2 regions of the Massilia sp. W12 genome follow, and region 1 is predicted to be linked to the other one. Evidence: predicted binding sites of a transcription regulator. Region 1 holds the regulator's gene; the other holds the start of a gene.
What was found. Region 1 encodes FliA, which starts transcription of late flagellar genes. Its sites were predicted from a motif close to CTAAAGTTTNNNNNNNNNNNGCCGNTA; they were not measured.
Positions count from the first base shown of each region.

Region 2: the regulator FliA is predicted to act here: its motif matches at 2,204-2,230, upstream of V8J88_RS08830 (flagellin).

Region 1 is NZ_CP147776.1:1,486,095-1,491,006, reverse strand. Features, by position in the region: gene V8J88_RS06030 (hypothetical protein) at 1-187, shown strand, start outside; gene motD (flagellar motor protein MotD) at 199-972, opposite strand; gene V8J88_RS06020 (flagellar motor protein) at 976-1,716, opposite strand; gene V8J88_RS06015 (RNA polymerase sigma factor FliA) at 1,698-2,429, opposite strand; gene V8J88_RS06010 (antiactivator of flagellar biosynthesis FleN protein) at 2,448-3,302, opposite strand; gene flhF (flagellar biosynthesis protein FlhF) at 3,295-4,912, opposite strand, start outside.
Region 2 is NZ_CP147776.1:2,195,041-2,199,952, reverse strand. Features, by position in the region: gene V8J88_RS08835 (heme utilization protein) at 1-1,755, opposite strand, end outside; gene V8J88_RS08830 (flagellin) at 2,418-3,875, shown strand; gene V8J88_RS08825 (flagellar protein FlaG) at 4,007-4,423, shown strand; gene fliD (flagellar filament capping protein FliD) at 4,695-4,912, shown strand, end outside.

The sequences.
Region 1 (4,912 bases):
TCACGTACAAAACGCCAGCAAACGGGAGTTTTCCGGGCTGGAACACCGGCAAGGCCACAATACGGACAAAGAAATCGTGTTTTTGGTGAAAGACGGCGATTACAGCAAAATCAGTGGCGCGAACTGGCAGCAGTTTTATAACAAACGCCGCAAAAATTCGCTCCTGCTCGATATCCGCAAAGTATGAGGCGGCCCCGCTCAGGGCGCAACGGCGGGCAGCGGGCCGCTGGTCGGCACTTCCACCACCTGATCGGGAATGCCGGTCAAAATTGTGATATTCACGCGCCGGTTACGCGCCCGTCCCTCGGCCTGATTATTATCGGCCACCGGACGGGTGGCGGCGTGTCCCACCGCACTCATGCGCTTTTCATCCACCCCGGCCTCAATAAATAAGCGCACCACGGCGGATGCGCGCGCGCTGGATAATTCCCAATTGGAAGCAAACAGCGCATTCGCAATCGGCAGATTATCGGTGTGCCCCTCGACTTGAATCGCGTGCTCATCCTCGCTCATCACAGTGGCCACCAAACGCAGGGTTTGATCAGACTCCGGCGAAAGACGCGCCTCACCGGGGGCAAACAAGACGCTGGCGTTGATTTCCACACTCACCCCGCGCACGCCCTGAGTGACGCGCACCTTGCCTTCTTTTTCCAGCGGGGCCAAGACTTTTTGCAGATTGCGCGCCATTTGCGTCATGGCGATACGCTCGCGTTTGATCGCTTCAGAGCGCTTGCGGCTGGCGATCTGCTGCGGCGTGATCAGGGGGATGGTATCCGGCCCGGGCTGGCCGGCGCGCGCAGCGCCAAACTCTGAACCCAGCGCGTCGGACAAAATTTTGTACTTGCCTTCATTCACCGAGGAAATCGCATACATCACCACAAAGAAGGCAAACAAGAGCGTAATAAAATCGGCGTAGGACACCAGCCAGCGTTCGCGGTTTTCAGGCGGTTCCTCGGGTTTGCGCCGCGCCATATGCTAGTCTCCCCAATGCGTGACGCGTTCCTCCACCACCCGCGTATTATCGCCGCTGGCGATATCCACAAACACCGACACCATGTGCTCACGCAGCGTGGTTTCGCGCTGCAACAGGGTGCGCAATTTGACGCCAATCGGCAAAAACACCAGATTCGCCAAGCCCACGCCGTAAATCGTGGCGACAAACGCGACGGCGATCCCGCTGCCCAATTTGGACGGTTCGGATAAATTGCCCATCACATGAATCAAGCCCAGCACCGCGCCCATGATGCCGATGGTCGGCGCATAACCGCCGGCGGCTTCCCAGATGCGCACCGCCTGCTGCTCGGCGCTTTCCCAGGCATTGATATCCTCTTCCAGAATCTCACGCAATTTGGCCGGCGCCACCCCGTCCACAATCAGACGCAAACCCTTGGCTTGAAACGGATCTTTGACCGCCTTGGCGTAGCGCTCCAGACTCAACATGCCTTCGCGCCTGGCGACTAAACTCCAGTTGGTCAGCTCACGCCCGATTTCCAGACTGCGATCAGGCGGCGGCTTAAACACCCAGCGCAGCATCAGCAGGCCACGGCGGAAAGCGCGCGGACGGCTTTGCAACAACACCGCCGCCAGCGTGCCGACCACCACCACCAGCATGGCGGTAGGTTGCAGCAAGACGGCAAGCTTGCCGCCTTCGAGCAACTGACCGCCTAACAGCGCAGCCAGGCCGAGCGCTAAGCCGGCTACACTTCCCCAGTCCACTTTTGCTCCCGCAAGGCGGCGCGCAGGCGCGCCACCGCCTGGGTATGCAATTGACTCACGCGCGATTCAGACACGCCCATCACCGCGCCGATTTCCTTCAAATTCAATTCCTGCTCGTAATACAAGCCCATTAAAAGCTTTTCGCGCTCAGGCAAACCGTCAATCGCCTGGATCACCGCCAGCCGGAAATCATCCTGCAACAGACTTTGCAAAGGGTCGCTGCCCTCGTCCACCAGATGGCGGTCAAGGAAATTGTCGCTGCCCTCACCATCATGGAAATCTTCGTAATACACCAGCTGATGGCCGCCGCTGTCGGACAGCATCTCCTGATATTCGGAAAGGGAAATTTTGAGCATCTTGGCGACTTCAGATTCGCTCGGCGGGTGGCCTAAACGCTGCTGCAAAATACTCATTGCTTCCTCGATCTTGCGCATATTCTGCCGCACGCTTCTGGGCATCCAGTCGCTGCTGCGCAACTCATCGAGCATAGCGCCCCGGATGCGCAACACGGCATAGGTTTCAAATTGGGCCCCGTGGGTCTCTTCATAGCGGCCAATGGCGTCTAACAGACCCATCATGCCCGCCTGGATCAAATCATCCACTTCGACGCTGGGCGGCAGCTTCGCCTTCATTTGATGGGCGAGCTTTTTGACCAGCGGCGCATGCATCTCCAGCAGGTGATCTTTTTCCGTTTTCCCTTTGGCCGTGTACATGTTTTATGGTTGTGGCTATCAAGTTCCGGCAAGCCTTGCGGAAAACGCCCCGCCCCGCTCGCCAGCCATCTGCGGCCATCCTGGAACCACACGCAGGCGGCCTGCCAAACGGCGATAAGCAACCGATGCCCCCGCCAAGGGAAAAGCATCGATCACCGCCTTGCCCAGGCGCGCCGCACGATAGACATATTCATCAGCAGGCACACTGCCCATTGATTTCAATTCCACCGCCAGATACCGGCTCGCTGCCCGGGCCATATTATCGTATACCAGTTTTGCTTCGCTTTCACTGGCGCCCGTCACCAGTATACCGAAAGGACGGCGGCCAAGGGTAAGACTGATGCTTTTGATCAATGCATAGCCGGCTTTTATTGAACGCGCGCTGTTGGATACCTGCAGCACGATCTCATTTTCAGCCATGGCTGGCAAGGCAAAACCGCAGGCCGGATCAAATTCCGCCTCCAGCACCAGTACGCTGGCGCGTTTGCACAGAGTGGAAAAGGCTTGATTCAAGGCTTGTCTGGCCGCCGGCAGCAGGCGGCGCGGGTTGATGCTGTGCGGCGCCAGCGTCGCCACTTGAAAGCCTTGCGGCGCCTGGCGCAGCATTTGATCCAGCTCGCACGCGTGTTGCGCCAGATCGGACAGCGCCGGGCCTTGCGCCAGACCGAGCCGGTTGGCCACGCTGCGGCTATGGCAACATGTGTCGAGCAAAACCACATCGGTGCCGGTGTCTGAGAGCGAGGCGCAGAGATTGACCAGCATCGCGCTGCGGTCTTCCTGATCAGTGGCGGAAAGAAAAGTGACAATCCGTGGCCGCGCCCCGGCCAGCATGCGGCGCAGGCCCTCGGCCTGATCGAAATCGAAATTAGCCAAGGCGCACCTCCATCGAGCGATTGTCCTCACGCTGCCGCGCCATCGCCATCACCAGCGGCAATTCAGCATCTTGCAGCTGATTGGCGCTGTTGTTATTGCGCAATGCGCGGTCAAGCAGGAATTGACGTTCAGCCAGGTGCAGGTCTTCCGGCACACGCTGGCCGTTAGCGACGTAATACAACAACAATTTGTGACGGATCACCACATCCAGCGCATTGCCAATGGTGGCGGCTTCATCCAGCTTGGTCAAAATCGCCCCCGCCAGCCCCGTCCCCTGATACGCGCGCACCACTTCATGCAGGGTTTCGCCGGTGGAAGTCGCGTTCAGACAGAGCAAACGCTGCACCGGCTCATCGGCGGCGGCCAGCATGGCGGCCTGTTCCTGCACCATCTGATCGCGCTGGCTGACGCCAATGGTGTCGATCAAAACCGTATGCTTGCCGCGCAACTCGCGCAAAGCGATGCGCAAATCGCTTTCGTCTTTCACGCTGTGCACCATCACGCCCAGAATTTTGCCGTAGATGCGCAATTGCTCATGCCCGCCGATACGGTAGCCGTCAGTGGTGATCAGGGCCAGCTTGTCGGCGCCATGCCGCATCACGCAACGCGCCGCCAGCTTGGCGGTGCTGGTGGTTTTGCCAACCCCGGTCGGGCCGACCAGAGCGAACACGCCGCCTTTTTCCAACACTTCATGCTCATTTTTCAGGGTTTGAATATTGCGCTCCAACACCCCGCGAATCCATTGCATGGCCTGCTCTTCATTACCGGCCTGCGGCATTTTTTCCGTTAAGAAGCGGGACAGATTCGGTGAAAAGCCCGCACTCAGCAATTCGCGCAGCACTTGCGCCTTATGCGGCTCGCGTTTTTGCGTCGCGCCCCAGGCGATTTCCGCCAACTGGGTTTCCATCAGATCGCGCATGGCGCGGATCTCGTTGCGCATTTCCGCCATTTCCGTCTCACAATTGCGCACCGGCTGCGCGGCCTGAGCCGGCGCCGCTGCCGGGGCCGCCTGGCGCACCGCGCTGTCACTGCGGCTGCGCGGCGCGGCGCGCTCCTGCACCCGCTCAGGGGCCATGCGTTCCGGCTGCATACGTTCGGATTGCATACGTTCCGGCTGCTGCCCGCGCATGGTTTGCGCACCGGCGCGGCTGGCGAAACTCTCGGCGCGGCTGCCGGCCAGATTGCCCGGCGCCTGAGCCTGACCCGCGCCCTGATTCACGCGGCGCGCCATTTCCAGCGATTCCGCCATACTCGAGACCTGCCCCAGCCCGAGCGCATTATGGCTTTGCGCCTGCGCGCTGGTTTGATACGTGGGGACATTCGCCAACAGCGGCGCATGCATAGGCGGCAGGCCGCCGGCCTCGCCGCCCTCATCATCTTCTTCCTCGCCCCAGCCGAAACGCGGTTCCTGCCGCACCTCCTGCCGCACTTCCTGCCGCACCTCCTGGCGGTAATCCTGACGCGCATCCTGCCTGATATCCCGGCTGTCCTGACGCGGCTCCGGGCGCCGTTCGCGCGACTCAGGGCGCAACAAAGCGCGCCCCCGGTCGGCATGCCCGCGCGCCTGACTGGGCACGCCGTCCAGCTCATGCACCTCTTGCGCCGCCTCA
Region 2 (4,912 bases), 710 kb from region 1:
CAAGGCCGCCACATCGGTGGTTTCCATCGCCGCCATTTGCGAGGTGCCAAGCGAGGACACCTGGGTAGTGGTCATCGCCGCCACTTGCGAGCTGCGCAAAGCGGCAATCTGGCTGGTGGTCAATTCCACCACCTGCGTGGTGCCCATCGCCGCCAGGCCGGTGGTTCTGATTTCGGCCACGTTGGAAGTGGACAGCGCCACCAGATCCGAGGTTTCCAGCGCCACCACTTGCGAGGTGCGCATATTCGCCACTTGCGCCGTGGTCAGCACATCAATCTGCGATGTGGTCAGCGCGGCGATATTGGATGTGTTCAGCGCAGCAAAATCGGCGGTTTCCATCGCCCCGACTTGCGAGGTGGTCAGCGCTTCCACCTGGGAGGTGGTGAGTGCGGCAGCCTGCGCAGTCGTGAAAGCGGCAATGCCGCCAGTGGTGATGGCGGCGACAGCGGAAGTTCCCAGGTTTGATAACTGACTCGTCGTAAACGCAGCCACCTGCCGGGTGAGTAATGCATCAACTTGCGTGGTGCCAAGCGCCGCCGCATTGGATGTTCCCATACTCGCTATCGCACCTGTCGTCAGCGCCGCTATTTGACTCGTTGACAAACTCTCAACAACTGTTGTGCCCAACGCCGCAATCTGCGCCGTGCGTATCGCGGCGATATTTGATGTGCCGACTGCGGCAAACTGACTGGTGCCCAATTCGACGATTTGCGAAGTCCGCATCGCAGCAAATTGCGATGTCTTCATCACTTCCATTTGCGAGGTGGTCAGCGCAGCGACTGCGCTGGTGCCCAGGGCGGCGATTGCCGTGGTGCCCAACACCATAAAATTGGAGGTGGTGACTGCGGCGATTGCCGTGGTGCCCAGGGCGGTCAATTGCGCCGTGCGCAGATTGGCTGTCTGCGCCGTGGTCATGACATCGATTTGGCTGGTGCCCAGGGCGGCGATGCCGCTCGAATTCACGGCTGCCATGTCGGCAGTTTCCATCGCTGCGATCTGGGCAGTGGTCAGTGCTTCAACCTGGGTCGAACCCAAGGCTGCGGATTGTGCGGTGGTCAAGGCGGCAATGGCGCCGGAGTTGATGGCCACTAATTGTGAGGTGCCGAGATTGGACACGCTGGCGGTGGTCAAGGCCGCTAATTGACGGGTCAGGATGGCGTCAATCTGTGTGGTGGTCAGCGCCGCCACATTGCTGGTGCCCATATTCGCGACAGCGTTGGTGCTCAATGCCTGGAATTGGCTGGTGGTAAACGTGGAAACGGCGCTGGTTCCCAGCGCCGCCACCTGCGCCGAGCGCAAGGCTGCCACATCTGCCGTATCCATCGCTTCAATTTGCGTGGTGCCCAGGGCGTTGACTTGACCTGTGGTCAGGTTCGCTGTCTGGCTGGTGGTCAGCGCGCTGATTTGCGAGGTGCCCAGTTCGGCGATATTGGTTGTGCCGAGGGCGACGATTTGCGATGTCCGCATCGAGGCCAGATCGGTGGTTGTGATCGCCACCACTTGCGAAGTGCCCATGCTGGCCAGCTGGCTGGTGCGGAAGGCATTCACTTGACTGGTGGAGAGCACATCAATGTGCGAGGTGGTCAGCGCGGAAATCCCTGCGCTGGAAAGCGCCGCAATCTGTGCTGTTTTTATTGCTGTGATCTGGGTTGTGGTCAGTGCACCGACCTGACTGGTGGACATCGTTGCATAATCGCTCGTACCCAGAGCTGCGATCTGGGCGGTGGTCAGCTCGGCGATCTGTGATGTTGTCATCCCATCCAAGATTGAGGCCATTTTTCTTCTCCTTGGTACTACTAGATAGTTCCCGTTTAACAAGGGGCTACAGGAAACGGTCCTTACTCACTTCCCGGCTCACCGCCCTACCGAATACTCTTGCTGCCGCTGCCTTCACAACTTCAGCCGAGACTGCGCTTGCCTTCTTAACGTCTGTGTTCTTGCGAACTTTAGGCCGGAGTGCAAATTGTTTTGCATGAAAATCTCACTTGTTAACAATTATTTCCGCATTCCGGGACACGTTTCTTTGTGGATAAATTTCCACAACTCCCGGCACATCAACTCCCACTGTTGGCGTGCCGATAAAGGCTGTGCGGCGTGAATAAAAATTTCCTCACGGAAACAATGCTAGCAGGCATTTAATAAATAGGAAGAAAAAAAACGAAAAAAAACGCTCTCCTTCGCGCATTTTTTTCTTTTTTTAACCCTAAAGTTTTGCCAGGATGCGCCGTCTAAGCGTGCATCAGGCGCAGGACTTGAGAGCGGAATAAAAAAATTTTCTTTGCTGGCGGCTATCAATTTTTCACAAGACGATCCGATACCCGGTACAACTGCGGTTTAAGTGCCTCGAAGCGCCAGAGGCAGACCAAGGTCGAAGCTGGCCTGCAGGCCAATAGCAAGACAATCAAAGGAGAAATACCATGGTTGCAGTAATTAATACCAATATCTCGTCGTTGAATGCACAACGCAACCTCAACACCTCGCAATCGGCCCTGTCCACTTCTTTGCAACGGCTGTCTTCCGGTTTGCGTATTAACAGTGCAAAAGACGACGCTGCAGGCTTGGCGATTTCCGAACGCTTCACGTCGCAAATCCGCGGTCTGGATCAGGCCAAGCGCAATTCCAACGACGGTATCTCGCTGCTGCAAACTGCTGAAGGCTCGTTGCAATCCACCGGCGACATTCTGCAGCGTGTGCGCGAACTGGCGGTGCAATCCGCGAATGCGACGAACTCAGCCGGCGACCGTAAAGCGATCCAGGCTGAAGTCGGTCAGCTCTTGAACGAAGCCGACCGTATTGCGCAAACTTCGGAATTCAACGGCCTCAAATTGCTCGACGGCAGCTTTGGTTCGGCGCAGTTCCAAGTCGGCGCGAATGCCGGCCAGACCATTACCGCCACCACCGCCAACTTCCGCACCAATAACTACGGCAATAATGAATACCGCACCAATGGCGTGGCGGCTGGCGATACTGCTGCAGTGGCTTACACTGCCGGCACGTTCGACATTCAAGGTTTGTCCACCCAGTCTGTGACGGTAACAGCCTCGGACACTGCAAAAACAGTGGCCGCCACTGTAAACGGCTATGCAGCAGTGACCGGTGTGACAGCGGACGCCGAAACCAAAACCCAGTTGAGCTTCACCGCAGGTGAATCTTATTCTCTGGCGATCACCTCGGACAACGCAACTGCGGCCAACGTGTCCTTTGCTGTGACCTCCAACACCAGCGGCGGTCTGGCTGCTGCAGTGTCGGCGATCAATGACGCTTCTTCCAAAACCGGCGTGTCGGCCAAGATCAATGACGCCAGCAACGGCATCATCCTGACCAACTCCACCGGCAATAACATCTCGATTCAGAATAACAGCACGAACGCAACCGCTTCGTTTGACAATCAAAACCTGGCGGCGGATGGCACGAATCAGGGCGCGGCTTACACCGTGGCCGGCGGCGCGACCAACTCCACCACCTCGATCGGTTACGTGCGTTTGAATTCTGACAAGGGTTTTGCTGTGGGCGGCACGATTACTGCAACTGACTTCACCGGCGCTTCCGCCACCCTCAACACGATCTCGACGGTTGACGTCTCAACCGTGTCCGGCGCTCAAGCCGCACTGAAGATTGTGGACTCCGGTTTGGCGGCAGTGAATGGCCAGCGCGCTACCTACGGCGCATTGCAATCACGTTTTGAAAGCGCGGTTGTGAGTGTGCAAACCACGTCTGAAAACCTGTCTGCATCGCGCAGCCGGATTCAGGATACTGACTTCGCCTCGGAAACAGCAAAACTGACCCGTGGCCAGATCCTGCAGCAGGCCGGTACAGCGATGTTGGCGCAGGCCAACTCTCTGCCCAACGGCGTATTGTCGCTGTTGCGCGGTTAATCGGCGCAAACCGGCGGCGCGGCCTTGGGCGGCGGCGCCGGATAAACGTCGAAAGACGCGGATTACTCAAGTTGAAGGGTTCCCTGGCCGGACTGGTTCCGTCCGGGGAATTTTCGCGAAGGATGTAGATCATGAATATCCAATCGATAGGCGCAAATGCTCAGCCGAGGCAGGTGTATGCCGAACGCAATGAGCGCGCTGGCGCTCCGCCGCAGGCCACAACCCAGCCTGCTGCCAGCAATGCGTCGAATGCGGTGGAAGAAAAATACGCCGCCACCCCGGCTGACAGCAACAAGGCGGTAGAAAAAAACAAGTCGGCGATTGCGCCGGAAAAGTTGAACGAGGCTGTCAAAAATATCAATAAGCAGTTGCAGTCGCTGGCTCAGGATATTGAATTTAAAATTGACGATGACACCAACATCACCGTGATCAAGGTGGTGGACCGCAAGACCAAGGAAATATTACGCCAGATTCCTTCTGATGAAGCACTGGAAATCGCCAAGGCTTTGGACAATGTGCATGGTTTATTGATTAAGCAAAAAGCCTGAACTCCGCCTGACGCGCTCGCGTTGGCAAACGCCTTGACTGCATGCTTTGCGCCTGCAGAGGCGCTTCTTTACGCCCGATTTTCCTCTTTTCACCTCTTTTTTCCACATTTAGCGCTCAGGCGGAGGCCTGACTCTGTCTTTTGCACAATAAATCGTCTATAACGCAAAAAGCAGTCAAGAAAAGGAAAAAGCAGGCTTTCTCCCCTCTAAAGTCAGGTTTGCCAATGCCGATAATCCACAATAATGAAGCATTCTGAAACAGGAGATTGAAGTGGGCATTTCTTCCCCCGGCATTGGCTCCGGCCTCGACATCAACGGCTTGATTTCCAAGCTGATGGCGGTCGAGGCTCAGCCCCTCAAAGAGCTCGATGCCAAGGAAACCGCCTTGCAGGGCAAGATCAGCGCCCTTGGCAGCTTGAACGGCGCCGTCACCAGCCTGCAATCTTCCTTGAGCAGTTTATCAAATCAGGCGACCTATCAATCGGTCTC